Regions from separate parts of the Paenibacillus sp. LjRoot56 genome, predicted to be linked through region 2. Evidence: riboswitches for the same ligand, from Rfam matches in the RefSeq annotation. Region 2 holds a riboswitch; each other region holds the start of a gene.
What was found. A riboswitch is a leader RNA that binds a small molecule or an ion and turns the genes downstream of it on or off. The one in region 2 is predicted to bind thiamine pyrophosphate.
Positions count from the first base shown of each region.

Region 1: linked by a shared signal. The riboswitch ahead of ACSQ8O_RS05820 (thiamine phosphate synthase) and the one ahead of ACSQ8O_RS32230 (ECF transporter S component) in region 2 are both predicted to bind thiamine pyrophosphate.
Region 3: linked by a shared signal. The riboswitch ahead of thiC (phosphomethylpyrimidine synthase ThiC) and the one ahead of ACSQ8O_RS32230 (ECF transporter S component) in region 2 are both predicted to bind thiamine pyrophosphate.

Region 1 covers NZ_CAXURV020000001.1:1,289,149-1,299,005, reverse strand. Annotated here, with positions in the region: gene thiO (glycine oxidase ThiO) at 1-863, opposite strand, end outside; gene ACSQ8O_RS05820 (thiamine phosphate synthase) at 879-1,484, opposite strand; TPP riboswitch at 1,629-1,727, opposite strand; gene hflK (FtsH protease activity modulator HflK) at 1,910-2,917, shown strand; gene hflC (protease modulator HflC) at 2,914-3,786, shown strand; gene ACSQ8O_RS05805 (MBL fold metallo-hydrolase) at 3,846-4,607, opposite strand; gene ACSQ8O_RS05800 (Lrp/AsnC family transcriptional regulator) at 4,716-5,165, shown strand; gene ACSQ8O_RS05795 (bile acid:sodium symporter family protein) at 5,211-6,194, shown strand; gene ACSQ8O_RS05790 (SdpI family protein) at 6,237-6,875, opposite strand; gene ACSQ8O_RS05785 (autorepressor SdpR family transcription factor) at 6,872-7,150, opposite strand; gene ACSQ8O_RS05780 (MFS transporter) at 7,368-8,708, shown strand; gene ACSQ8O_RS05775 (hypothetical protein) at 8,867-9,857, shown strand, end outside.
Region 2 covers NZ_CAXURV020000005.1:58,027-67,883, forward strand. Annotated here, with positions in the region: gene ACSQ8O_RS32215 (AraC family transcriptional regulator) at 1-681, shown strand, start outside; gene ACSQ8O_RS32220 (DUF3105 domain-containing protein) at 682-1,398, opposite strand; gene ACSQ8O_RS32225 (methyl-accepting chemotaxis protein) at 1,599-3,044, shown strand; TPP riboswitch at 3,116-3,225, shown strand; gene ACSQ8O_RS32230 (ECF transporter S component) at 3,365-3,961, shown strand; gene ACSQ8O_RS32235 (ABC transporter ATP-binding protein) at 3,966-5,462, shown strand; gene ACSQ8O_RS32240 (energy-coupling factor transporter transmembrane component T family protein) at 5,453-6,250, shown strand; gene ACSQ8O_RS32245 (hypothetical protein) at 6,298-6,693, opposite strand; gene ACSQ8O_RS32250 (S-layer homology domain-containing protein) at 6,813-8,180, opposite strand; gene ACSQ8O_RS32255 (FadR/GntR family transcriptional regulator) at 8,409-9,122, shown strand; gene ACSQ8O_RS32260 (MFS transporter) at 9,222-9,857, shown strand, end outside.
Region 3 covers NZ_CAXURV020000001.1:2,166,748-2,176,604, forward strand. Annotated here, with positions in the region: gene ACSQ8O_RS09675 (peroxiredoxin) at 1-45, shown strand, start outside; gene ACSQ8O_RS09680 (hypothetical protein) at 121-429, shown strand; gene ACSQ8O_RS09685 (LacI family DNA-binding transcriptional regulator) at 922-1,992, opposite strand; gene ACSQ8O_RS09690 (beta-galactosidase) at 2,235-5,354, shown strand; TPP riboswitch at 5,518-5,627, shown strand; gene thiC (phosphomethylpyrimidine synthase ThiC) at 5,719-7,494, shown strand; gene bioC (malonyl-ACP O-methyltransferase BioC) at 7,531-8,403, opposite strand; gene ACSQ8O_RS09705 (alpha/beta hydrolase) at 8,393-9,187, opposite strand; gene bioF (8-amino-7-oxononanoate synthase) at 9,184-9,857, opposite strand, start outside.

The DNA of each region.
Region 1 (9,857 bases), on a different contig from region 2:
CGATCCATCAGCTCGGCCAAGCCAGAGAGCGACACCTTGCGGTCATAGCTGTTCGGCACGACCGTCGCGCCGACCACCAGCCGTCCGCCGGCTTTCGGAACGATGTAGCACCCTGGCGAGAACAGGGTTTTCTTCAAGAGCGGCTTCGGCATCCTAACGGAAAAGCACTCGCCCTTCACGGGATACATCGGCAACTCGATGCCGATGCTCCCAAGCAGCTGACCGCTCCACGTGCCTGCGGCGACGACGACGTGGTCGCTGTAGAGCGGACCGGCAGCCGTCAGCACGCCGATGACGCGCTCCTGCGCGGTCAGCAGCCCTTGCACCTGGGCGAATGGTTGCACCTTCGCCCCGAGCACTTGCGCCGCCTGCGCGAATGCCGCCGCCAGCAGCGGAGCATCGACCTGCCCATCCTCGGGCAGGTACAGGGCTCCGCGCGTCGCCCCGCTCAGCGCGGGCTCTATGGCCGTGGCTTCAGCTGCGCTGAGCCACTGGGCCTTCTCGCCCGCGGCGCGCTGGAGCTTCTCCCGCGCGCGCAGCTCCTGCTCTTGAACGTCGCTGAGCGCGACGTTCAGCAGCCCCTCACGGACGAGGCCGATGTCGATGCCCGTGAGTTCTCGAAGTTCCCCGCTCAGCTCGGGGAACATGGCACGGCTTTGGCGCGCCCACTGGAACAGGGCGCCTGTGTCTTCCATCTCGGACTGCGCGCCGAGCATGCCTGCTGCTGCAGCCGAGGCTTCTGCGCCTAGCTGGCTGCGCTCCAAAAGCGTGACGGATTGCCCTCTTTTAGCCAAGTAATACGCGATGGATGTACCGATAACACCGCCGCCAACGATGATGACATCTGATCTTGCTGCTGACATTTCGCTCACCTCTATTTATTGAAGCTCATCATGATAGGCCAGAACGGCTCCAAGGGGATCCGCTGCTTCCCATATCCCGCTCATCACCGCGATGCCTGATGCTCCTGCATCCAGAACGGACTTTACCCTCGCAGGTGTCATCCCGCCTATCGCAATCACAGGAATGTTAACGTGATTAACTAATTGTCTTAACTGCTCCAAACCCCTAGGCGGTACGCCTTGCTTAGAGTTTGTCGCAAAAATATGACCGAACATGACATAATCGGCCCCTTCTTTTTCACGCCACATCGCCTCGTCTGCACGATGCACAGAGACTCCGATGCGCTGAATCCCGCGGCAAAACTCATCTTGAATAACAAGAGATGGCGTCGTGCCTGGAAGCTGAAGCCCACCTGTTTGCAAGGCTAGAGCGATAGAGGGAAGACCGTTGACGTACAGGCTTTTGGCTGGAATCCCTTGCTCCAATAAGTACTGAACGCCGATAAACACTTCGTCCAAGGACTTCGTCTTCTCGCGAATATGAATCGCTGTGACATATGGGTGAATCTGCGCCGCAATCTTTGCGATCTCGGACCATGTTTGCTTCCCGCCCGATATAACATGCAGTTCTTTCTGTGACACGCAAGGCTCGACTCCTCTCCACGGAACATCGCTTCTCTTTCACCAGCGCCCTTCATCCTGACTCTGCTCGTAAACACAAAAAAACCACTTTCCTCAGAAAAGTGGTTGTAGGCTGCCTCATCATAAACAGATATAAAATCGGCTCCAAAGCTCGTTCCACTTTCCTCCGCTGGCATAAACCAGATCAGGTTCAAAGGGTTCAGTCTACACTGTCTCAGCCTCTCGGCGCCCCTAGGGATTCATTCGTATGCAATTACTAAACATCATAGCATGACAGCCAACTCTTGGAAATAACAATTTTCCATTTCAAGTTGCAGCTGACCTAGCCATTCTCAGCTCGCTGAGAATTACGTCTCTCTATTGAAACCATTTCCAAAACTTCCCGTATAGAGTATCAGTAAATCTTATATTAAGGGGTGTTTGCCATGGAACCATTTGTACTGCCAGAACCCGATCGACGAAGACCCTCTTCCCTTCCGCCAGGCTTGATGACCAAAATTGTTATCGGCCTTGTTATCGTTCTCGCCCTTATTTTTGGATCGTCCACCTTCTACACGGTACAGGAGCATGAGAAGGCGGCTATTTTAACATTAGGCAAATATACAACAGAGAAGGAAGCTGGGCTTCACTTTAAACTCCCTTTCCCTATTCAACAGGTGATTGTCCTTCCTGCCAAAAAGACACAACGTATCCAAATCGGCTTCCGTGAAGTGGGTGGCAAAATCACTCCCGTAGAAGAAGAAGCGATGATGATTACGGGGGATGAAAATATTTTATCCGCTGATGCCGTGGTTGAATGGAATATCAGTGACATGCGCAACTACTTGTACAATATTGATAATGCAGAACTGTTCCTACGTAACTCCGCAAGCGCAGCGATTCGTTCAGTTATTGGCGCTACTGCGCTAGACTTTGCCATTACAGAAGGAAAAACCGAGGTCCAAGGCAAGGTCAAAGAACGCCTGATCGAGATGCAGACGAAATATCAAACAGGAATTCATATTGTCGATTTGAAATTCCAAGATATCGAGCCGCCAGCTGGCGATGTGCAGAATGCGTTTAAAGATGTAACTAACGCGCGTGAAGAGAAAAACACGAAGATTAACATAGCTACGAAATACGAAAATGATATCCTTCCTAGGGAGCGCGGTAACGCTCAAGCATTGCTTGAGAATGCCGAAGCACAGAAGAAATCACGGATTTTGAATGCGCAGGGGGATGTGGCGAAGTTTAATGCCCTGTATGCGGAGTATGCCAATAATAAATCAGTCACAGAGAGCAGGCTTATCATCGAGACGTTAGAAAAAATATTGCCGAATGCCAAAATTTTCATCAGCGACAGCACTGGCGAAACGGTCAAATATTTACCAATTAATGAGCTGCTGCGCACACCTGCTGCTGCAACTGGCACGACTGGAGGGACTGCGAAATGACCTTACAAAATAAATGGATTTTGAGATCCATCCTTGGTGTCGTTCTCGTTATTTTCTTCCTGATTTCCATCTTTATTGTCAAAGAAGGCCAATACCGCGTCGTTCTCAAATTTGGAGAAGCCGTTCGGATCCAAACAGAACCTGGTATTCATTTTAAAATTCCATTCATTGAATCGGTTCGTACGCTTCCCAAATATCAGATGGTGTATGATAGCAAGCCTACTTCCATTTTGACCAAAGATAAGAAGCCGATCGAAGTTGATAACTATACAGTATGGCGGATTGATGATGCTCAGCAATTCTTGCGCACAATTCAATCGATCACAGGCGGGGAAGAGCGTATTGATGCCGCAGTATATAACACCGTTAGACGGAAACTATCGGAGATCAATTACAGCGATATCATTAGTGAAAACACGCAACGTGGTAACTTGAACGATGAGATTACGAAGGAAGTTTCTGAGTTAATGGAGCGCGATAACTACGGTATCCAGATCGTCGATGTACGCATTAAACGCACGGATCTGCCGGACTCCAACAAGCAGAGCGTGTACAAACGGATGATCTCTGACCGCCAATCCATTGCGGCGAAGTACTTGTCCGAGGGCGATGAGGAGTCGAAGAAAATTACCTCCAAAGCTGACAGACAGGCGAGCGAGTTAATTGCTCAAGCTCAAGCGGATGCTAAGAAAATCGTGGCTGAAGGGGAGCAAGAAGCGGCTAAGATTTACAACTCCGCTTACGGTCAAGACCCTGCTTTCTACAATTTCTATCGGACGCTGGATAGTTACTTGGTGTCATTTAAAGGGGAGCCAGTTATCATGCTGCCGATCGATTCCCCTTACACAAAAATTTTACTTGGTAAATAAAATTGGTTAACGCCGTAAAGCATACTCATCCTAGGATGAGTATGCTTTTTACTTATTCTCTAGTTGCGGACCGTGGTCACCCACTCTCCATCCTCCGGAATCACAACCTGCTCCAACAACCCTTCCAATCCCAATCTGCCCCGCAAATCCGCTCGCGTCACATGACAATGATTGATCGCATCCATGTGCACGGCAACGATTTTCGTGAATGGCGCATACTGGCACAGGCTCACCACATCGTTCGCATCCATTGTGATGGGATCCCCCACTTCGAACTGCGCACCGCCCGCATTGACGACTGTCCAATCTGGCAGATACGTTTCCAACGCTTGCTGTACGTCGTCACACCAAATCGTATCTCCCGCGAGATATAGTGTTGGCTCGTTCTCCGCTTTGAACACAAAGCCCGAAACCTGCCCCATCAACTTCCCAATCTCCTCAGTTCCATGCTGTCCAGATGTTCGGAACAAGGTTACTCCCTGTTGCGTAAGTGACTCATTAATGGCCGTCACGGACGTAAACCCAGCAGCCTTAAACACTCCTTCATCTCCTGGTTGGCACAGGATAGGCGTCGATTTCGGCAGTGCTTCCGCTGCTGCTCCATCCCAGTGATCCCCATGCAAATGTGTCACAATAATCAAGTCTGGTTGACCTATTTCCGCTATCGGAAATGGCAGAGGCACAAGGGGATTCCGTCTTGGATTGGCTGTATTCACGATTGCCGGGTTTACCCCCGCGTCACTAAACATCGGATCAATCAGGAATTTAATGCCTGCGTATTCCAGCCAAAGTGTGGCATGGCGAATGAGTTGAAGCTTCATTTTCAAAGCACCTCTTATCTTCTAATTGTTGTTCTGCTACAATTGTAAAATAATTGGCTTGTTTCTCATACAATCTGCTGAAACGAATATACGATTTTCCATTTCATTGTGAAAGGAATTCAACACGTGCTAAGCAACCCACCGATCGATGAGATCGATTTACGTATCTTACAGCATTTACTGCTAGATGCTACTCAGTCGCATAAAGCGATTGGTCAACAAGTTCATCTAACTGGCCAAGCGGTCGGCGCACGCGTACGTAAGCTCCAGGATCTCGGCATCATTACGGGTTATACTGTAAACTGGAACCCTGAGAAAATCGGGCAGGTCGTGCACGCGTTTATCGTTGTTTTTATGAAATCTAATACGGCTCATCAAGCTTTCCTCACATATATTCAACACCAAGAGTGTGTTGTAGAGACGCACCGCGTTAGCGGCGAAGGCTGTTATTGGATGCGCGTGCGCGTCCGTACGCCCCTTGAATTGAATGCTTTCCTGGATGAACTTCTCACCTATGGCAATTACAAAATCAGTCTTTCCATCGGGCAAGTCAAATAGCAATCTGCTTCGCCTCAAGCTGGTCACGAAAGGATGTTCACCTAGATGCTGCCTCAATTAAATCGTCAATTAGAAAAGATTTTGCCGCTGATCACACCCATTAGTGTCCTTATCGGAGTTCTACTCGGAAGTCACTTATCTGGATTTACTTATTTGTCGCCATGGTTGTTTGCTTTCATGACTTTTTCGGGGAGCATCGCTTCGAGCTTCAAAGAATTCATCAAGGTCGTCGTTCAACCACTGCCTCTTCTCACTACTTTGTTCATTTTGCATGTCGGGATGCCACTGATCGCACTCGGACTCGGTCATGCTGTCTATAGTCATGAACCGCTGACAATTACGGGACTTATTTTGGCCGCAGCCATTCCAACAGGGATTACAAGCTTTGTGTGGGTGGCTATTTATCGAGGCAATATTGTGTTAACGTTATCGATCATCCTGATGGATACGATCCTTTCACCCTTCGTCGTGCCGTATACGCTCTCTGTATTGGTTGGCACCAAAGTGCAGCTCGATACGTTTGCGATGATGAAAGGCTTGTTCTTCATGATCGTCGTTCCTTCTCTCATTGGGATGCTGCTGAATCAATGGACGCGTGGGAAAATTAAGGAGCAATGGGGAGGCCGTTTAGGTCCTTTTTCGAAAATATTCATGGGCGTCGTCGTTGCCATTAACAGCTCCGTCATCGCTCCGTATTTGCGTGACTTCAACGCAAAGCTGCTCGGGTTGGCAGGTTTTGTACTTATCGTGGCATCACTTGGCTACATGATCGGTTGGCTTGTCGCTAGATTGTTCCGCTGGGAGCAAGATGTCGTGGTTGCCCTTACTTTTAACAGTGGTATGCGTAATATTAGTGCGGGCGCGGTACTCGCTGTAGCTTACTTCCCGCCACCCGTGGCGATCCCAGTCGTGCTTGGCATGCTGTTCCAGCAATCCCTTGCTTCTCTATTCGGCTTTCTGCTGAATCGGAAATATGCCTTGAAAAGTGGTACGCCAAGCTTACATGTTAATGGTGTTAAACAAATGTGAAAAAGACTGCTCAGCAATCGCTGGCAGCCTAAATGCTCCTCATTATTTGGATAGCCGAGTAAACATCACATACGAATAAATAATCGGAATGAAAGAACTAATGACGATAGCGGCTATAAATATGCCGATCGCAATTGAGCTCGTTAAAAACGCTGCAATGAAGGCAACAATGCCGCCAATCATCATCAGTGGACCTCCCAAACGATGTGTCTTTCTCCAAATTTCTTCGTTAGCGAGCGTCCACGGTGTCCGTATGCCAAACGTATAGTTGGGCTTCACTTGTGTTAAAAAGTTCCCCATCACGGCAAACAACACGCCCAGCAAAATCATCGTCATTTTCTTAAAGTCCAAGCTGTAGCCCAAGTTAAAGACAATGATTGCCCAACCTACGATAGCTAAAAGGATCGTAACACCGAATCGCGTCACCTCAAATGCTGCAGGAAATTTCTCGAAATTCGCTTTTTTCGGATCGATCGCTCTCATAGCCCGCATGAATAGCGGCAGCAGACCCAGCAGTACTAGCATGAGCAGCGAGATTTCTTTGCTCATCGTCCCGTTCACTTCATTATTGACGCCAAAATGGCTCGCCATCGTGTCCGGAAGACGGTTATACAGAATGAAGCCCCCTAATGCTGGTGAGAGGCTAATCACAAGTAACAAGATTTCCTTCCATTTTTTCATGACGATTCCTCCTTATCTTTTTTGTTAAGTATGTTAAACATCCATCCCATAACGTCTTCAACAACCGTGGTGTGCAAGGTATATAGAATATGTTGTCCTTGACGTTCATCCATAACGAGTCCTGCCTGTTTAAGCAGGTTCAAATGATGCGATATGCTCGGTTTACTAATCTTGAAATGATCAGCAATATCACCCGCATTCATACTTTTTTCTCGCAGCAGTTGCAATATTTCACGACGAGTCGGGTCCGCCAGCGCTTTAAATGCCTCATTCAAATGGAAGCTCCTCCTTATTTAGATATTTGTCTAAATGTATAATAAAATAATACATCGATTATTCCCACCTGTCAATTGGCATGTGTCTTCAACTGTTTTGGCTATTAGACGATGTAGGTTTATAATAAGAAAGAGATTTTCGGGCACCGAAAACTTATACTTTCTTATGTGGTAAAGAAATCAAACTTAACTTCTCGCGTCAGACAGGATGGTACACATGAACGATAAAATTGTAATGCCCGTTTGGACAATCGGTTTGTTCATTGTGGTTATGAATACGACGATGTTCAACGTCTCGATTCCCAGTATTATTCAAGATCTTAACATCACAGCGGATCTCGGATCCTGGGTCATCTCCAGCTATTCCATTGGCTATGCCTTATCTACGGTTATATACAGTAGACTCTCCGATGTGGTGCAGATTCGTAAACTGCTCACGGTAGGGCTGATTGTGCTCGGACTTTCCTCAGTGTTCGGACTGTTCGCAACGGAGTTCCACACACTGCTGGCGGCACGTATTCTACAATCCGCAGGCGCAGGGGTGATGGCTGGACTTGGGTTGGTTCTCGCCAGCCGCTACATCCCGATTGAACGAAGAGGTTCGGCGATTGCGATGATTTCCGCTGGGAGCGCGATGGCCTTCGGACTCGGCCCGATCGTTGGCGGATTAATAAGTGAATACTTTGGCTGGAATGGGTTGTTCGCCATTACCTGCCTAGTCTTAGTCATTCTTCCCATTCTCTTGCGCTTGCTTCCCAAAGAACAGCCTGTGCCGTTCCGATTTGACATGCTAGGGGCACTATTGACGGTCGTCAATGCCGCGACCTTACTACTAGCGGTCACGCAAATTTCTGGCGTTTGGCTTGCCATTAGTGCCATTTCCTTTGGCTTACATGTTTGGCACTTGAAACGATCAAGTAACACGTTCATAAACCCCTTATTACTCGCGAATCCAGCGTTTCGGAAGCTTGTCGTCATTGGGTTTTGTATTCTGGTTCTGAACCTTGGGAATCTATTCCTAATGCCACTCGTTCTGGCTAAGGTGTTCAATCAGTCCGCCATGACCATCGGTTTAACGATTGCGCCAGGAGCGATTCTATCCGCGTTCCTAACCCGCTTCGTCGGCCGCTGGATTGATCGGTTCGGCAATCTGCGGTTTCTACTCATCGGCCACGGGGTGTTATCGCTGGTGATGATCGCTTTCTCGACGTTGCTTGGTGCTTCACCGCTTGTCGTGCTAATCGGTTATCTTTGTTTCTCGCCTGCATTTTCCGCGACGATCGCATCGCTAAATAATGAGACTTCACGTATCTTGCCGAAGCATTTAATTGGCTCGGGCATGGGACTTATGCAGCTGATCCAGTTTTTTGGAGGATCGATGTCCGTCGCGATATGCGGCATTCTACTTGAAATCCAACGGAGTACGTCGCTACTGCATGCTTACAAGCATGTATATGGTTTGTTAATTATCGTTGGGCTTTGCTCACTAGGCATGCTTCTGTGGTACAGGCTCTCAGGGATGCGGGTAGGTATCGAGGATAGCGCGGCAGCCAAATAGAAACAGAACGATGATCCAAATGAATAAAGGCACCCTCGTCCCCATCTCGGGGTGAAGGTGCCTTTTTTGAGTTTTAAGCTCTTCTGCACAACTTATTATCCATTTTATAGTAGAACATACTAGGTGATTGAAATAACCAAGTAAGGAAGTGACAGACGATGTGGAAAAAGATAATGGCACTAGGGCTCGTCGCTATAGGTTTGCAAGTCAGTCTTGGGGCTTCTACAGGGAACGCTTATGAATACGAAGATACACCAACGGAAGTCGCGGATGGGATCCATATCCCCAAAGAGTTAACTTTGCTTGAGGACATTCCTTATTATGTCATTCCTAATGCTCTGTTGAACAAAGCGGAAGGGTCCTTATCCCCCCAAACCGTTCAGGTTATCGAGGCAGAGAACCATTGGTCAGGAGCTTGGAATTGGTGGAAAATTCATACCGACGCCGGGGATCGATGGATAAAAACCGCTCCTTGGCAATTCGATGCCCCGCCGCCAACGACAATCAATTTGATGACCGAAACTTCCCTGTATGCGAAGCCATCAGAAAACAGCAAGCCTACAGCAGCCCTTTCCCCACAAGAAGTCCAAGTGGTTGACGCGGAAAAAGGTTGGTTCAGGAATAGCTCTGGAACAAGTGATGATTACAATCCCAAGAAGTGGTTGAAAATTCATACAACATGGCTGGGGGATCAATGGATTCATTTGAATTTAGATCAGATTGGCACCTTTTATCCAGCAGATCAAATGAGCTTTTATGCCAATTTCTATTGGAACCTTACACCTCAAATGAATTATCAAACCTATCAAACCGACGGGACACTTTCGAAACAGTTTGTACATGTGACTGGCAAATTTCGGACTTTGCTCGGTACCTATTATCAGATTGAAACAGATGATGGAACGAAATGGGCATTTGGCAGTGGACAACCGATCGTAGCCGAAACCAAGATCATTAAACGAACAAAGCCAAGTGCGTTGTATGCCTATCCTTCCTCCCAGTATGAGGAAGAGCCTAAGCTAATCCTTACGGGAGACTTGCCTGCTTTTGAGAAAACGTATAATGAGTACATCACGAATTATGGCTATGACGGTGATTGGTATCACGTTCGTACCGCGCAGGGTGAAGGCTGGTTTAATCCTACATTTG
Region 2 (9,857 bases):
TGTGTGTACTGGATCAATGAGAAGAAACAAGTGCTAGAGAAAGGGCAATGGTTACTGATCCCGAGCGAAACTCCCTTCTATGGCCGTAGTGTGCCAACGAAAATCCATGAGAAATTTGTGCTGCAATTTGATGCACAAGCAGCACAGGACATCTTTCCGCTACTCCAACAGCCATCCCACACGACACGTCTAACCGGCAAATTCGACATCATCGCAGATCGACTGCGCTTGATTCATCGCGGCTGGCAAGACAAACAGCCCTATTACATGGCGCTATGTGATGCGCACCTGCAAGAGCTGTTTGTGTATCTTCAGCGGGAGTGGGATCAGGCAGCCACATCCTCGGTAACCGCACTTCTCGTGGAGCAAATGAAAGGCTATATCCAGAATCATTATCGCGAGCATGTCACCAAGGATGAGTTAGGCACCTGTATCTCCCGCTCGCCGAATTATGCAGCGTCGCTTTTTCGCCAAGTCACGGGTCAAACGATCAGCGAATTCGTTCACGTTACTAGAATCAAAACAGCCGTATACATGCTGCGTCATTCTGCCCTGACCGTCACCGAAATTGCCGAGTTTATCGGCTATAATGATCCGTCTTATTTTTATCGCGTATTCCGAAGAATGACAGGGTTAGTACCAACTGAACTAGTTTCAGATCGTGAAACCATTCGCAAATAATTACATCGTTCCGCCGCCGAGTCGTATGTTAGCAGGAATTTGTTCAGGACCTTTGTTGATATAGTCGTGAATGAATGTACCGACACTAGCTTCATCGAATTTGGCGAGTGACATTGTTTTCGTCCAAGCCGTAACCACGACCTCTTGATCAGCAGGAACATCCACATTCGGAACTGCGAGAACACCAGCACCAGCTGTCTTGAAGTGGGTCAAGTAGTCAAGTCGATCTTTCAGCTCCTTCGGTGCATCGGGATGGTAATGGATGATGATATCGCCGTGCTCCAAGTTGTGGACAAGCATCTCGTACCCAGGTCTCTCCTTGTAGAAACCGAATTTCAAATCATGAGGGCTGTGCGTACCTGAAGTAGGGATTTTCATCTCATACATCAGGGTGCCATCTTTGTGATCGCGTCCGTAATCCTTATCGGTTGTGACCTGAATGTTGGCATGGAAATTAAGCTTATCTAGGCTGTATTTGCCTGCGGAGCTTTGAATGAGTGAAGTACCAACACTGCCGAGAGCGATAATGAGCAGGGCATGTGAGAGAAGGAGCCATGTTTTATGTTTCTTTTTCAGGGCTTGCTTTTCAGCCTTTTTCAACCGTGAGGTGTTGTCTTTGTTTATTCTTGCTGCGAGTACATAACCAATGATAGCTGCAATGAATAGAGCTAGTCCGATATAGAGCAATATGGTCATCATTTCAATCCCTTTCTGCATCGTGGAATCATCCACCCTGAATAAGTTCCTTTGTTGAAAAATAATGAGGACACTACAAATTGTAGTTTTTCTAAGGGGTGGAAGTCAACTTCTAATGTTATCCTGATTTTGGCATGGAAAATAGAGGGTTTGGAGCGCTACTTGTTGAAAGCTGTAGAGAAATGTCTGATTATGTAGAAAGTCATTTAGGGGGAGTCACGATGACGGATCAACTGCTCGAATTAAACAGAAGGAATAGCTTAATGGTTAAGCTTTTATGGGCGTGTCTTGCACTTGGAGTCGCGGCTGCGTATACATCTGCATCTATGATGATAACCCTTTCTTCGGTCGGCGTACCGATTGCCATTGTATGCACGATTTTAACTTGGAAGAAGATTGCTATTCCGTATACGAAGTATGTAATTGCGGTTGGGCTTAGTGCGATTTCTTATTTTTTCATGTCACATAGTGCCTCTTTGTTTGGTTTATTTATTTTGTACTTAAGCTTAGCGCTCATTTCTTTATACATGGACTACAAGCCGCTCGTGCTCAATGGTGTGCTAGGGCTGATTAATATGAATGTGTATATAACGACGCTTACTCCACATGTGGATCCGATTGGGGTTAATGCTTTTTATCTGCTCACGATCATGACACTCATCGGTCAAAGTCAGATTGGTAGGAGAATGTTAACGAATGTTGCCAGAAGTGCGAAGGAATCGGAGATCGCAAAGATTAAAACGGATGAAGTGCTGTCAGGTGTTCGTAATACGACAGAGGTACTGGGTACATCTAGTGGAAACCTGCAAGAGAATGCTGCAGTAACAGGTAGAATTACGGAGGAAGTCGTTGCTGCTTTTCAGGAGATTACGATTGGTATTGAATCACAAGCCTCCAGCATTAACGATATTACATCCGCTATTCAGAATGTGAATGAGACTGTGGAGCAGACCACTACGGCATCGAATACGATGAGCAGCAGATCACGGGATACAGCGAGAATGACGAACGAAGGCAAGACCCAGATGGAAGATTTGTCGCTCAAAATCAATGATATCACCGTCATCGTCACTGAGACCTCCGACATCATGAATGAAGTGAATGAAGAAAACGTGAAGATTGGGAATATCGTTTCCACGATCGCAGATATTGCGAACCAGACGAATCTATTGTCGCTGAATGCTTCGATCGAAGCTGCTCGTGCAGGTGAACATGGCAAGGGGTTCTCCGTTGTAGCAAACGAAATTCGGAAGCTGGCGCAGAATGCACACATCGCATCGACGGATATTTCGGAAATTCTTGGTTCCATTCAGGCCAAAGTTGTGACGGCCGTAGAGAAGGTTGCCGTTGGCATTACTGCTGTAGAGTCAGGTAAGAAATCGACAGATAGCGTTAATCAATTGTTCGAGGTCATCAACACGAATACAGCGGAAGTGATGGAGCAGGCGTCGCACTTGCAACGTATGAATCAACAATTGCAGATCTCATCGCAGCGGGTAGCGGAAGAGATGACATCCGTTGCAGCGATTACCGAGGAGTCTGCAGCATCCGTTCAAGAAGTGCTAGCTAGCGCGGAAGTACAGCAGCATCGGGTGCAGAATATCGTAGACAGCATCCGTCAATTAAACGGATTGACACAGGATCTGAAGCATCTGATCGAGAAATAAACATCCAACGCGACCCTTTGGGAAAAAAAGGATTGCCAAAGAGCGGCTAATCCGCTACAGTTAAGCCAAATGAATAGCAACACGGGTGCTTGATGAAGTCAGGCTGAGATAGTGGCCCTATGCCACTGACCGTTAATCTGATCTGGATAATGCCAGCGTAGAGACCTGATGTGCTTTTTTTATGCACAAATGTTCAAGCCTGCCGGTATTCCGGTAGGCTTTTTTTGTTCTTAAGGGGCAAAAGAGACCATGTATCCAAGGTTGGCGTGTTCGCCTATCTCATTGACAAATATGATTAGGAAAAAGGAGTCGAGAAGCAGATGGCGCAAAAGGAAGCAAGCAAAAAAGGGTTGAAGCTGACAGATATTTTGATCACCATTGTCATTTCAGCCGTGTTTGGTGTGATTTATCGAATTTGGGGACCGATTTATGATCTCATGAAGCCGCTAGGCTTACATGCAGAGCAGCTGAGTTATGGTATGTGGTTCATGGCGGCAACTTTCGCGTTCCTAGTAATCCGCAAACCAGGTGTTGCCCTGTTGGCTGAGGTGGCGGCTGCAACGATTGAGGCCTTGTATGGCGGTCATTGGGGCGTGTCGACGCTCGTCTTTGGATTATTGCAAGGACTTGGTGCTGAGCTGGTGTTCGCGGCTTTCCGCTATCGTCGCACCAATGTGGGAGTAACGATTCTTGCTGCCTTCGCTTCCGCCATTATGTCCATCTTTGTGGATACGTACTATGGCTATATCGATCAGCTGGCATTCTGGAATTATCTATTATTCATTGGTTTAAGATTACTGGGCAGTGCTTTGATTGCGGGTGTATTCGCCTATTATTTGACGGGTGCCTTATCCCGCACGGGTGTACTGAATCTGATTCGTCCTGTTTCCAAAAAAGATTACGACGTATTGGGGTAACGAGATGAGCGAAGGAATGAGCGTTACAAATCTGCGGTTAAAATATCCCGGCGATGACGCCCCCCTGATCTTTCAGGGGGTTTCCTTTTCCATCGAGCGGGGTGAGAAGGTACTGCTGTTGGGACCTAGCGGCTGTGGTAAATCGACCCTGCTTCAGGTACTGAGCGGAATTGTCCCGGACATGATTGAGCTTCCGCTCAAAGCAGATGAGATTCGAAGGCCTAGCCGGTGGGGATATGTGTTTCAAGATCCGGATACACAGTTCTGTATGCCTTATATCGACGAAGAGATCGCGTTCGTGTTGGAAAATCAGGAAGTGCCGCGGGAAGATATGCCTGCGCGAATTCGGCATTATTTGGATTTGGTTGGGTTGCATGTGCCTGATGCGCATACGTTGATTAGTACGCTGTCCCAAGGGATGAAGCAGAGGCTAGCGATTGCAAGTGTGCTGGCGCTTGAGCCAGAGGTGCTCTTTCTCGATGAGCCCACGGCGCTGTTGGATGATGAGGGCACGAAGCAGGTTTGGGACACGATTCGAGCCATTAGCGGGGACAAAACTCTCCTCATCGTCGAGCACAAAATTAGCGGCATGCTGGATTTGCTCGATCGATTGATCATTCTGACACCGGAAGGTAAGGTGTTGGCCGATGGACCGCCGCTTGCCATGTTTGAGGCTTACAAAGAGCAAATGAGGGAATACGGGATCTGGTATCCCGAGGTGTGGGAGGATTACGCCAAGGAGAATCCGCAGGCGAATGTGAAGGCAGAGGACCAAGGGAACATGCAGCGCACCAATGTAGGGCCGCTAGTACCCGTTATGACCTTCCATGATTTCGTCGGTGTTCGCGGCGGGCAGATTAGGACCTCTGTGGATAACTTTAGCGTCTATTCAGGTGATTGGATCACCGTTGTGGGTGCCAACGGTGCCGGCAAAAGCTCGCTTCTCCTCGCGATCATGCGGCTCATCCCAACCCGCGGAAGCTGTCTGATCGCGGGCGTAAAGGGCAACAAAGTCGAGTATCTTGCGGAGCAGGTCGGCTTTGTGTTCCAGAACCCGGAGTTCCAGTTCGTCACGAACTCCGTGGAGGAAGAGCTGACCTATGGCTTGCCAGAGGGTCAGCCGAAGAACGGGCAGTGGGCAGCTGCTGAGCTGCTGCTCCGGGAATACGACCTGCTCGCGCTGCGCGAGCGGCACCCGTTCCAGCTCTCGCTGGGCCAGAAGCGCAGGCTCAGCGTTGCGTCCGCGATGGTTCGCGGGCCACGCATCCTGCTGCTGGATGAGCCCACCTTCGGGCTCGATGCGCGCGGCACGCTGCGCATGCTTGAGCAGCTGGAGCGGCTGCGCGCCAGCGGGACTGTGATCGTGATGGTGACGCACGATCACGAGATCGTCCAGCGCTGGGCGACCCGCGTCTGGCAGGTTGAGGCAGGGCACGTGACGGAAGTCGCGCACATTGTTCCGTCATCAGTCCCAGGAGGTGAGCCGCTCGTATGCAAATAACGTTCCCCTTTCGTGAAACGTGGCTGCATCGGGTGAATCCCGGTGTGAAGCTTGGCTTATCGATTCTGCTATTCATCATTGTCGTCTTCACCCATAATCTCAACATGATGCTGTTCCTGACGTTAGGCGCGTTGCTTCCGCTAGCGCTATTATCTGGACATCCGACGAAGAGATTGTTGCTATATGCGTCGCCATTTCTGTTAATTTTCGTGTCTTCCACAGCAGGGATGATGATGTTCGGTATCGGAGAGACAGAATGGTTTCATCTCGGGATTATTCGAATTACCGAGGAAAGCTTCTACCGCGGGATCCATCTTGGCTTACGCGGCGTCCAAGTTGCCTCCGTTGGCTTGCTGTTCAGCTTGACCACACGGCCTGTCGCTTTGTTCTACGCGATGATGCAGCAGTGGAAGGTCGCGCCGAAGTACGCGTACAGCTTCCTGGCAGCGCTGCGCATGCTGCCTGTCATCCTCGAGGAGCTGCAGACGCTTCGCTATGCGCTCAAGGTTAGGGGCAAACGTCAGCAGCGGAATCCGCTGACTTCGTGGTACACTACGATGCGGATGATCGCTATACCGCTGTTGGCTCAAAGCATTCGCCGTGCCCATCGGACGGCGGTGGCGATGGAAGCGAAGCGTTTTTCGATGAGCCGTAAACGAACGTATTATTATGTATCTTCTTACTCGATGTTAGATGTATATTACAGCCTTTATTGGGGCGTGCTCATAGCAGCATCCTATTGGCTCGCGGTTACGTGGCCGCTACTAAACAGTGTAGATGTGCGTTAAAAAGAAGAGCAACCCAACTCCTGGTACGGGAAGGGTTGCTCTTTTGCTCATTCGCCCCATTTGAGCATGAGTGTGACTCGGCAGCATGGATTGCCAGTGATGCGGGGACCAACCACGAATTGTATGGCACTGGGGGAGTAGCTAGTTTCAATGTTGGAATCACTACCGAAGGTTTTAACGATGCGATCGACTTCTTTTTGGTTGCCACTCTGGGCATTCGTCATTAATTGCTGGGCGATTGCCGGGTCTGTGAGCTTTTTGACGACGATAGAGGCTTCCTTTAACAGATGTTCAGAGGTAACAACGGAGTTAGACAGCATTTTGGTATCAACTGGGGGGAAGTTACGGTCCCACGCCCAGTAAGGTGCATAGTGGTAGGGATGAGGAGGATACAGATGATACTGAGCTGGAGGATAAGGGTAAAAGGTTGGGTCGTTGTACATCGAGACCGACCCCTTTCTGTAAAATGATGAGCACTAGCAATATATGTAAGAGATGGGCTAGTGTGCGTCCGCATACAAAAAAGGCTCCCCTAACGGGGAGCTGGATGTCTTCGCTCAACTTATCTGGATGTTGTTAATGTAACATAGCTTGTTACTTTGACGCCTGATGCAGAAACGGCAGTAAGTTCAAAAGAGGTTACGTTACCCGTTACCTTTACAGTACCATCAGGATCGACAGAGACCGAGCCAACCGTGGAGCCGGCTTCCCCGCGGATATCATTCGTAATAAATAAAGTGCCTAGAGCAAAGTTATAATTGCGGATGTCGAGGTCCTCATATTTGTTTCCATAGTTATCTGTAGCCGTAAGATCCATGGCTGTGTATGCGTTGAAATTAGCTTTATACACGATGTCTGAAACATCCATAGGTTCAGTAATAGAAGTTTCCCCTGCTGTCAATGTCTTCACACTCACAGAAGTGCTTTCGACAGTTACGCTAACATGCAGTTGTTTGGCTTCCCCATTACCAACTTGCACAATAAGACTCACGTCCGTAGTTCCGGGTTTGTTACCCAGCACGTAGGCATGATGATCCGAGGTAAGGCCTACTTTGGCAATGCTTGGATCTAAGGAGACAACAGACTGTACAATGCCAGGAGTCGCAATTTCTTCACCAGCAGAGTTTGTTAATTTGATTTTGATCTCTTTTGCAAATTTACTTAGCGTAGGATCTTCAGCAATCGTTTTTGTGATGGTACCTGTGGCGGAGCTAGTTAATCCACTATCAATAACGCTGCCCAAATGGTAATCACCTACAACCGAAACATTGCTTGGGTTAGACGGTGTTACGACTGGCGGTTTCTGAGCGTTGAAGGCATCTTGCGCCCCGTACGAGCTAACTACAAGATCCTCGCGTGTCGCGGCTTGATTGCCAGCTTTGTTAGTTGGATGAATACCAAGCGCAGTGGCCTGTTTAACCGCATCGGTATACCAAGGTGAGCTTGCCATCGAAACCGTTTTTCCTAATCCTTTCAGGAGCACGGTATCCAACTGAGCCGCGGTAACTGATTCGCCAGGTTGGAAGGTTGTATCTGTAACGCCATCGATCAGACCGGCTTTTTTGGCCGCTTCAATATAAGGAATCGCCCAACCATTAGCCGCGTCGTCTGCATGAACATCCGTGAAGCTGGACACGTTAATTGTAAGATCAACCGGGATATTGTAGATTTTCGTAGCTACTTTAGCGAATTGAGCACGCGTCATATTTTCTGAGATTCCGAAAGTTGTACCGGAGACTCCTTCAAAAATACCATCAGCGATCATCCGATCGATTTTCGTTTTCAGAGCTGCGTTGCTTCCAGCCAAATCTGTAAAATCAGCGCTTGTTTTAACAGCAGCGGAGGCAGGTTGAACCAGTGTCAAAGAAGCGAATAAGGAAAATGCCATGGCAGTCGTGGAGATGAGTGTAAGTTTTTTGTTAAATGTCATATAGGATGGCCCCCTTGGTATAATGAGTATTTGTGTTTCTAGCAATCTAGTCATCTAGTATTTCACGTGCTTGTCTTGTTGCTATAACTATAGCTTGCCTGATCATCTACGTCATTGTCAAATTTCTGGCAGTCTTAACAAGAGAGTGCTAAATCGATGCGGATTTTAAGTAAAGAATAGAAAAGTAGTTCGCATCTATGATATACTCGCCATACAGGAGATGATCAGATGAATGCGAAGGTTTCTTTCCAAACACTCCGTCGTCCCAAGCTTGTGGATGATGTTGTGACCCAGCTGCAGAAGAAAATTTCAGATGGTGAGCTGAAAATGGGCGATAAGATTCCGACGGAGCCGGAATTAATGGAACAGTTCGGCGTCGGCCGATCCACCATTCGTGAGGCTGTTCGGGTTCTTGTGCATGCGGGACTGCTGGAGAAGAAGCAGGGCTTTGGCACCTTTCTAACGGGGCATTCCGATGCAGCGATGCAAGAACCGCTAGTTCACCGACTGCGTCGGGCGGAAGTTTTGGAAGTCTACGAAGTCAGAAAAATGCTTGAACTGGAAATATCCAGACTTGCTGCTGTACGTCGCGATGAAGCCGATTTGGCGCAGATGAGTGAAGCGTTGGATCAACGGTTGCAGGCGCTGGATCGAGGGGATACGAATGCCTATTTAGCTGCTGACATGGTTTTTCATCAGTCAATCGCGGTCGCGAGCAAAAATAGCATTGTTGTCGATTTGTATCGCTCATTTTCAGCAGTCATGTTGGAAGCTCTGACGAATTTAGTCAAGGATGAGCAGGTTCACGATCACCATCATCTTTTTCATGTGAATTTGTATCAAGCGATCCGAGATAAGGATGTTGCCGCTGCGGAGCATTGGACACTTCAGAATCTGGAGAGGACCGTTCAGCAGGTCAAAAAGTTTCTTCAGCAGGACTAGGATTAGAGTAGGAGTATGAAGAAGATGGGAGCGGGAGAGATCCTTTGCCTTCCCCATGATTTTAAACATCAGATGATATGATGATAAGGGGTAATGTTCATGCAAACAGCAACAGGTACAGTTTCTGCTACAAATGCAGCACAGACACAGGCACGTACGGTCTATGCCATTTTATTTTCGATCAGCTTAGTGCATTTATTAAATGATGCGATTCAGTCGGTTATTCCCGCGATTTTCCCGATTTTGCATGACTCCTTGCAGTTAAGCTTTACGCAAATCGGTTGGATCGCCTTCACACTCAACGTGACAGCTTCCTTGTTCCAACCCTTGATTGGGTTGTATACGGACGCGAGGCCGAAGCCCTATTTACTGCCAATTGGCGTGATTTTCTCGCTGTTTGGTATTATCGTACTGGCCTATGCGGGAACGTTCTCTCATGTGATCATGGCCGTAATTCTCGTTGGCCTAGGATCATCCGTGCTGCATCCAGAGTCTTCGCGGGTGGCCTTCTTAGCTGCGGGTCCTCGGAGAGGGCTGGCGCAGTCGATTTTCCAAACAGGCGGGAACATTGGCCAGGCGTTGGCGCCTGTTTTTACCGCACTCATTTTTGTGCCGTTAGGTCAGTTCGGGATTATTTGGTTTACGTTTGCGGCGGCAGCGGGGATCGTGGTTCAGATCTTCGTGGCAAAATGGTACCAAGGCGCGCTAGTCGTGCGTTCCACCGTTCGTAAATCG
Region 3 (9,857 bases), on a different contig from region 2:
GGTCTGTGCCCAGCGAACTGGAAGCCAGGCGATCGCACGTTGTAAGTCAAGGAGCCCTAATCGACATGTTGTCGGTTAGGGCTTTTTCTTTATTCGTATCGTGCTCTCATTTGAAGTATAATGAGTAAACTACAGGTAGATAGTGAGGTCGAATGCAGCATGGCGTCCATTGCGGACAAGGTATTTATGGGTTCTTTAATTTTGATGATGGTAGCTGTTGTCGTTAGCGGGATTGGCTTTCAATTCGTGAATTGGAAATCGCAGGTGACCAATGAACTTGAGGGAGAAACGCAGACGAGCAGCAGTCGAAAGAAATCCGTTATGGATCGACAAGATAAAAGTCTGAAACGCATAGGGCGCTCTTATTTATTTTGGATTGCGCTTGCGGGTATGCTGATCTCTATTGGTTTAAGTTATTTATCAAAATAAGTAGTTGGAAAAAGCGTACAGCTGCTCATGTTCATGATGAGTGTGCTGTACGCTTTTTTTGTCGTCCCAGGGGATGACAAAAATCTACATGAAATGATCTACAAGATTCTCCAACATTTTCATTGATTGTGCGTTATAAAGAATATATGTATTCTTTATAAAGGAAGGAAATGTTGAATGATGAAAACTTACTCTCAATTGAAAACTGAAATTCAAACGATATCGGATGAAATATCTTTGTTATATAAGATACAAGATGAGCTAAACAAGCACTTACAGGAAGTTTGTCTCCACGAGAACAAAGTTACCCTCGACAATGTTGAATATTCAGGAATGCTACAAAGCATTGATTACTGTATGGATTGCAGAAAAGCTTTGCCCCTTGCTAGCTTCGCATCAAGTGTTTAAATAAACTCAAATAGTTATATTTTTCGTTATAAAGAACAGTGAATAAGCACGCCTTATTAGGCGTGCTTATTCACTGTTCTTTAATTAGCCAGAATCCCGCGCAATAAAACGCGCAGATAACACCACTTTCTCCACCTGTCTCCCCTGATGCTGCAGTCGGTACAGCAGTGTTTCTACAGCTCGAATACCTAGAGCTTCTTTCCCGAGCTCAATTGTACTTAGCGCAGGAGTCGCATAAGCGGCTGCTTCAATATTGTCCAGCCCGATGACTTTAACTTGACTAGGCACATCAAGGCCATGACGCTTCAGGATCGGCAACAACGCTAGCGCGAGGTGATCATTGGCGCAAACAAACCCATCGGGCATGGTTTCCGGCGTCAATGCCGCCACTTTGCGCTCCAATTGGTGAAGCATATGAGGACCGGAATAGGCGATTTGCCATTTCTTCAAATGGTAGTGCTCAGCAGGTCCGGCCATAGCTTCGAGGGCCATACGGCAGCCCCACCAACGCTCTTTGAAGCTGACGGCAAATTGGTCATCGCCAATGAAAATAACACGCTTCGCGCCCTCGGATAGCAAGCGTTGACAGGCCATTTTACCAGCATCCAAATTGTTATTGAGCACACAATCGACTTCGATGAGTGGTTCATGATGGTCAATGAGGACGAGTGGAATCCCACTCTGTTTCAATGAAATAACAGACTGCGCAGGAAAGGTGCCTGCTAGCAGCTGCCCTATGCAATGCGACGGATCGAGATAGGAAGGCATCTGCAATCCCAGTTGATGATGAGGTGCGATAGGAACGATGAGATGCTCAAAGCCCAATTCTTTGCTAGCTGCGGCAATACCGGTGAGAACCTTTCCCCAAAAAGGGTTGTCCTCTAAATAGGTAGACTGAATCCACACCAAGATATAGGGAGTGATTTCAGTTTTGGCGTGTGTATCTCCAATGACATGGCTGATAGATTGATGATGAGTTGGCGTGCGTTGTGGGTGCTTCTGCTTGAGGGTATAGCCCATCGCTTTCGCAGTCTCCTGAATACGAAGACGGTTCTCTTCACTGACGCCTGATTTACCAGATAATGCTTGAGAAACCGTATATTTGGACATACCTAGTCGGTCAGCAATTTGCTGCATGGAAACTTTTGGGCTCATGAGTGACATCCTTCTATGTTATACATACGTTAATTTTCCGAATCGAACCTAACAAATCTATTGTTCCTGATCAGGCGGATATTGTCAATGTGCATTATAATGGGGTTATGCAAAAAAAAGATTGACCGCAACTCAGAAAGTGAGTAAATTATGTTCATAATTATGAGTTGTTAGCCTAACAAAAATAACAAAATGAATATGAATTGACGATTGAACCCACACATCGATTTGGAGGATGAAGCATGCTTACAACGATCATATTTTACGATCCCACATTTCCATATGAAGGAATTCGGCCCGATGACAAGGCTGTTGCACAGCTTGGAGAAATAGGAAGAGTGGTTGGAGCGGAGCGGCTAGAAGCGGCGCTGCAGCAGGGGGCAGATAACTTCATCCATCTTCACGGACGTTACTTTCCGAAGTCAGCATGGCAAGCAATCCTAATTCATGCGCGTAAGGGTAAAGGATTCGTACATCTGGGCAGCGCTCCTTTCCGAGTACCGTCTTACCTAGGCGCAGAGGGCTGGGAGCTGGAAATCGAGCAGACAGCGTATCATCAGCAGCTTCAAATTCATGAAATTCTTTCCGTAGACGACGCTCCTATTGCGGAGTATGCCGTGAATACTGAGCTGCCGTTGCTGGCAGGCAAAGAAAATCTGTTCGCCATTCAACCGACGGTTGGATTCGCGCTGCATGTGACACGGACTGATGATCATCCAGGTCAAATAGGTTCTAGTGGTCCGATGGATGCGCATTTCACACCATTGTTAAAGGGGATATCGAAGGAAGGACGCGAGGTGGCTGCGCCGATCGTGCTTCTTGAGAATACAAAGGGGGCATTCGCGGGTGGCCGGTGGATTTTCGCCAATGTGGTCACGGATGAAACCTTCTGGGGTAACGGTGGAGCCGCACTAGTTGGGGAGTTAGCAGGGTATACGAAGCGTGGTGTAACGGAAATATGGTTCAAGCCGAACTACGCTTGTTATGATCCGGGCGACCGCGCAGCCTTGACGGTTCAATTGCAAACACTTGCGAATCGTACAGGGGTTGTGCCTTTGAATGAGTCTTGGACCTTCCATGTCCAAGTATCTAAAGACGGTGCAACATCACCGATCTGGACGACGGAATTCACGATGAATGCGTCACGCGAGCTCTCTTTTAAAAAGGTAAATATTCCTGTTGATATTGAAGCGGGTTATTATACAGCGGTTTGTAAAGCGGTAGCGAATACGGGGGAAACGCGCACGTTTAACCAAGGCTTCTGGGGATATGATGCCGAGTTGCTTCGCGAAGGGACGCCGATGTCCTGTGATCGCGACTACTTCTGGAAGGACGGACGTCCGCTTCCGATCGTTGGGATGACGTATATGACGAGCGATGTGGCGAGGAAGTTTTTATTCTTGCCGAATGTTTCCGTGTGGGATCGCGATATTGCGCAAATGGTTAAAGCAGGCATCAACCTGCTTCGTACTGGTGTGTGGTCGGCTTGGCGTCAAATCATGTTCGTGGACGGACATCCGTATGAGGAAGTGCTGCGCAGCATTGATGCTTTTATTTTGACTTGCAAAAGACATGGGATCGAAGTCACGTTCAATTTCTTCTCTTTTACACCAGAGCTGTGGGAGGGCGTGAATCCGTATTTGGATCCGCGCAGCGTGGAGGCGCAGAAGCGGTTTATATCTTCGGTAGTGTCCAGACATAAGGAAACGACGAATGTGCATTGGGATCTGATCAATGAGCCCTCGATGTTCAATCCGAGCAAGCCGTTTGCTGGGCCGCAGTCAGCTCATGATGCTTTCGAGCATGAAGCGTATGTAGCTTGGCTGGAGGAGCGCCATGGGGATATTCGCAAGCTGCAAGAACGCTGGAATATGTCTCCTGCGGAGCTCCCGAACTTCGCTAGTGTCCGTTTGTTGGATCCTTCTGAAGTGAACATGAGCACGACAGAAACGGTTGAGAAAAAAGGTTCCCCATGGCTGGACTATACCCTATTCACCATGGACATGCACAATCGGTGGGCGAAGGAATTGATCGCGACAATTCGCAGTATCAACCCCGCACAGTTGGCGACTGTGGGACAGGATGAGGGATTGGGCGCACAACGGCCATCGCCTTTCTTTTACGCAGAAGCTGTGGATTATACGACGGTGCATACGTGGTGGTTGATGGATCAGTTGGTGTGGGATGGCATTTTCTCCAAGGCGCCGACGAAGCCGAGTTTGATTCAAGAAACGGGCATTATGTATGTCGAGACGGCAAATGGGCGTGCGAAGCGGTCGGAATACGAGCTGCGAAATATTCTAGAGCGTAAATATGCCTATTCCTTCTCGACAGGTGGAGCGGGTGCTGTTCAGTGGATTTGGAATATCAACTTCTATATGAACAACATCAATGAGTCGCATATTGGTGCGCTTCGGGCAGACGGGACAGAGAAACCGGAGGCGGATGTTTCCTACGATTTCGGGGCATTCATGGGCGCGATTCGCGATCTCTTCGTTGGCCGCAAATTAGAGGACGTCGTGGCAGTGTTCCCGTATTCAAATGATTTCTCCACGCGCAAAGTAGCAAGTGATGCAACAGCGAAACTAACTCGCACGCTTGCCTATGGGATGAACGTACCGTTCCGTGGGTTGAGCGAGTATCATCTCGATGCACTGGCATCGGATCAGCCGAAGTTGATTATCGTGCCGAGTGCGCATAATTTCAGCGATGCCGCGCTTACGAAGTTAACGACGCATGTCCGTGAGAATGGCGGAACGCTGCTGTTTACAGGGCCGCTAGGATTGAATGAGTACTGGGCACCCGTAGCTCGGTTGACGGATATAGTAGGTGAAACAGTGCTGGGCAACATTGTGCGAGAAGAGGCAATGGTGTTGGAGGGAGAAATGGTTCCTGTGTCCTTCGGAGGTGCACGGATCGCTGAGTTGAATAAAGAGGTACCACTATCCGATGATGGAAAATGGAATTCGCAGCATGGCGTCGTTCGCAGTTATGAGCTGGGCAAAGGGCAGCTCATCTGGTGTCCACTCCCAGTGGAGCTTGGTGAGCGCGGCGATGCACTCGAGAAGCTGTACGCGTATGCTCTTAAGTCAGCTGGTGTGGATGCGGAACTAACGTGGGTAAAAGGCGGGCAGCTGCCGGGCGTATATGGGCGGAAGCTCAGCTTTGATAGCGGTTCGTTGTTCATCTTGGTCTCGGAGTTCAGCGTGGACACGCAGATCGAAGTGACGGATCCGGCAACGGGCTTGAGCTACGCGTTCGAGCTGGAAGCCGAACGTACGGTGATGTTCGCCGTGAATTCTGTCGGCGAGTTGTTGGCAGTGTATCGACCTGAGCAGGTGCAGGTTGAGGTGAAGCAGTAGACGATTAGCGGGTAAGCTAATTGAAGAAGCCTCTGAATGAGATGTAATTCTCATTTGGAGGCTTTTGGTTTTTGGCGGGATGTCGTCGATGAATGTCCCGCATTAAATAGATTTTGCCGAACTATTGCAATATTTGGAGTTAAAGTGTAAATTAAATACCTAAGTGCATAATCACGGGAGCTTGGTGAGACCAGGCTGAGAGGATAGTTATAACTATCGACCGTTAAACCTGATCTGGATAATGCCAGCGGAGGAACACAAGATCTCTTTGTATACCAAGAGACCGCCTCTATTTATAGATGCGGTCTTTTTTTCGCAGCATGAACCCTCCGCTTGATCATATCAACTATAGGAGGCATGGCAAATGTCAATGGAAACTAGTAATGAAAAGGTCACATCATCAACATCCGCTTTTCCGGGAAGCAAAAAAGTTTATGTCGAGGGCTCACGAAAGGACATCAGGGTCCCTATGCGTGAAATCAAATTGAGTCCTACTACTGGTGCTTACGGAGAGCAGGAAAACGCCCCTGTTCGTGTATACGACACGAGTGGTGCTTATACAGATGAGGAAATCCAAACCGATATTCGTGCAGGTATTGCGCCTAATCGTTTGAATTGGATTGTAGAACGCGGCGATGTTGAAATATATGAAGGAAGAACGATTAAACCGGAAGATAACGGATATACCAAGGAAGAGAACGTTACCGAAGTTTTTCCAGGCTTACATCGTCACCCGATGAGAGCGAAAACAGGTCGTAATGTAACCCAGATGCATTATGCACGTCAAGGTATCATCACGTCCGAAATGGAATATATCGCGATTCGCGAAAATGTATCTCCGGAATTTGTGAAAGACGAAGTCGCTCGTGGTAGAGCGATTATCCCCGCCAATATTAATCACCCTGAAAGTGAGCCTATGATTATTGGACGAAACTTTCTCGTTAAGATCAATGCGAATATTGGGAATTCAGCTGTATCGTCTTCCATTGAAGAAGAAGTGGAAAAAATGAGATGGGCTACTCGCTGGGGCGCTGATAATATTATGGATCTCTCAACGGGTAAAAACATTCATACCACCCGGGAATGGATTATTCGTAATTCCCCTGTTCCTATTGGTACCGTGCCTATTTATCAAGCATTAGAGAAAGTGAATGGAAAAGCAGAAGATTTGACGTGGGAAGTGTACCGTGACACGCTAATTGAACAAGCTGAGCAAGGTGTCGATTACTTTACGATTCATGCTGGTGTCCTGCTGCGTTACGTTCCTCTTACGGCCAAACGAGTGACAGGTATTGTTTCACGAGGCGGCTCCATTATGGCAGCCTGGTGTCTCGCCCACCATCAGGAAAACTTTCTGTATACCCATTTTGAAGAGATTTGTGAAATCATGAAAACCTATGATGTATCCTTCTCTTTAGGCGACGGTTTACGCCCAGGATCCATTGCAGATGCGAATGATGAAGCCCAGTTTGCAGAACTAGAAACATTAGGTGAACTCACCAAAATCGCTTGGAAACATGATGTACAAGTCATGGTAGAAGGTCCTGGTCACGTACCCATGCATTTAATCAAAGAAAATATGGATAAACAACTTGAAATCTGTGACGAAGCTCCATTTTACACATTAGGACCCTTGACTACGGATATTGCGCCAGGCTATGACCATATCACTTCTGCCATTGGAGCAGCGATGATTGGCTGGTTTGGCACTGCCATGCTCTGTTATGTAACGCCCAAAGAGCATTTGGGCTTGCCCAATAAAAACGACGTTCGTGAAGGGGTTATTACTTATAAAATTGCTGCTCATGCCGCTGATTTAGCCAAAGGGCACAAAGGCGCCATGGATCGCGATAATGCATTATCCAAGGCACGTTTTGAATTCCGCTGGCATGATCAATTCAACTTATCCTTGGATCCAGAAAGAGCCATAGAGTACCATGATGAGACACTTCCTGCAGAAGGTGCCAAGGTCGCTCATTTTTGTTCGATGTGCGGTCCTAAATTCTGCTCCATGCGAATTTCCCAAGATATCCGAGACTTCGCCAAACAACAAGGTCTTGAGGAAGCTCAAGCCATTGAAAAAGGGATGAGTGAAAAGTCAGAGGAGTTTAAGAAAGCGGGCCACGCCCTATATACGTAAACAAAAAAGGGTTGCTGCGGCAACCCTTTTCCTTGTCTAACCTTTAGCTGACGCTTGAATCATAAGAAGATCGTAACTAGCAATGATACCTTCCTGTATGCCAAACTTATCTTCGTATTCCTGATACATCTTAGCGAACAAGCGTCGCGTACTGATGCCAGGCAAAGCAACAGCTTCTGATGAGCTAGCTCCCATTCCTTTTACCGAAAAGAGAAAATCTCTTACGGTAGGATAGGTTTCCTTTCGAACCTCACGCTCATATTGGATGCTAGAAAACCCAACCTCATTAAGCCATTCCTTCCACTGATCCGTCGATTGAAAGGATAAGCCATGCCTCTGCGGCTCTAAACCGCTAGCTCGATAAACTTCATGAAATGACTTGTGCAGTTCATGGAATGTATGGGGTCCGAAGGTAGTGAACACCAGCATTCCACCAGGACGAAGCAGCCGCCGAAGATGACCAAGCGTGTGCACTTGATTACTCAGCCATTGAAAGCAGGCATTCGAGATGATGAGATCAAACGAGGCTGAAGGAGCATCTATCGCCCACACCTCAACATCAGCTTCAAGAAATTGCAAGCGAGTGGATGAGCTTTGGTAGGACTCCGAATCGTATACGGCACTGGATAAGACTCGCTGTTCAGCCACTTTGATCATCTTAGGAGCGATGTCTAGTGCAGTAATAGATACGAATGACGACCACTCCTTCAGCAAAATTTCAGTCAGTGCACCTGTGCCGCAGCCGATTTCAAGGAGGTTGAGTCCCTCTTTGTAACTATCGTCCACCCACCCTTTGAGAATTTGAACAAGACGGTCTGCCATACTACGCTGCACACTAGAATGACGGTCATACGAACCTGACGAACTACGGTTAAATTGACGCCCAATCGCAGTTATCCTAGTGCTCATGCCACCATCTCCTCAGTTTATCAACTAGGGCCGATTCCCTATCCCAAAACGGTACATGCCCACAATCTGGAATGGTAAGTAGCTCTGCTTGAGGCAATCCTGCAACAAGCTCTAATGCAGCACTGTAAGGATAAATCTTATCCTCAGTTCCGTGAACAACAAGAACGGGACAAGCGATAATCGGCAACTTCGTCAAGACTTCCTCACTTCGTAAAATCTGGAGACCAGAGATGAGCCCCGTGATTGTCCATTTACCAATAAATGGTAATATATTTCCAAGACCGGCTCCGGCTCTGATTTCAGCTTCCCTAAATAGGTTCTGTCGAAATCGGGTTTCAACCTCTTGCGGATTCTTCCTGAGCCCGATCATCATCTGTTGAATGGCAGCAACGGACCAACCGAGGTCCATCTCTTCCTTTGTCCGAGTGAATCGAGCGTTTGCCGCAAACAACACCAGTCCATCCCCATAGCCTTTGGCAGCTAATTGCAGTGCCAATAGTCCACCAAGCGACCATCCGCAAATCAACAGCCTGCCACCATCACCTCTCGAATGAGCAGCTATTCCATTTGAAGATAGGATATTCTTGGCGACCGTTTCAATCAAGACCAACATTTCCTCAGGGGAACCAGCCTCGCTGTAATCGACAGAAATATGATGAAAATCTGGCAATAACTCACGAATGGGATCGAAAACTTTATCGGACATACTCCAGCCTGTTAGCCACATGATGGTGGTACTAGCCTCTTGCCGAGTTTTCACTTCGTGGAACTGAGATGTCCTCATGGCTGCACCATTCCTAATCGTAGTCCGATATTACGGATTCGTGCAGCTGCATCTCTCAGTTCCTTTTCTGTATGGGCTGCCGACAAGGAGAAACGGATTCGAGCAGTGCCATCCGGAACAGTAGGTGGGCGTATGGCTGCTGCTGCAATGCCTTCATCTTCAAGTGCACGACTGAATCGTAAGGCCATATCGTTATCGCCGATGATCAGAGGCACTATGGGAGAGTCCCCCTCACCGATTGTGAAACCAGAGGCTCCCAACAAAGACCGAAATAACATGCTTAACGCGAATAGCTTTTCTCGCCGCCAATGCTCGCTTTGTACCACAACTAACGCCTCTGAAACACCAGCTACAACAGAGGGAGGCAATGCGGTCGAATAGATGAGCGGCCTCGCTTTGTTCACCAGCCATCGAATGAGCGTGCGACTACCGCAGATATATGCGCCGTAGACACCGAACGATTTGCTGAACGTCCCCATATGTATATCCACATCATTTTGGATTGCAAGCTCATGGCATAAGCCCTCTCCATACTTCCCGTAAATCCCACCACTGTGTGCCTCATCTACCATCAGCATGGCTCCGTACTCGCGTTTGAGCGCGACCAATTCACGCAATGGCGCCTGATCACCATCCATCGAGAAGACAGCGTCTGTTATGATCAGCTTTC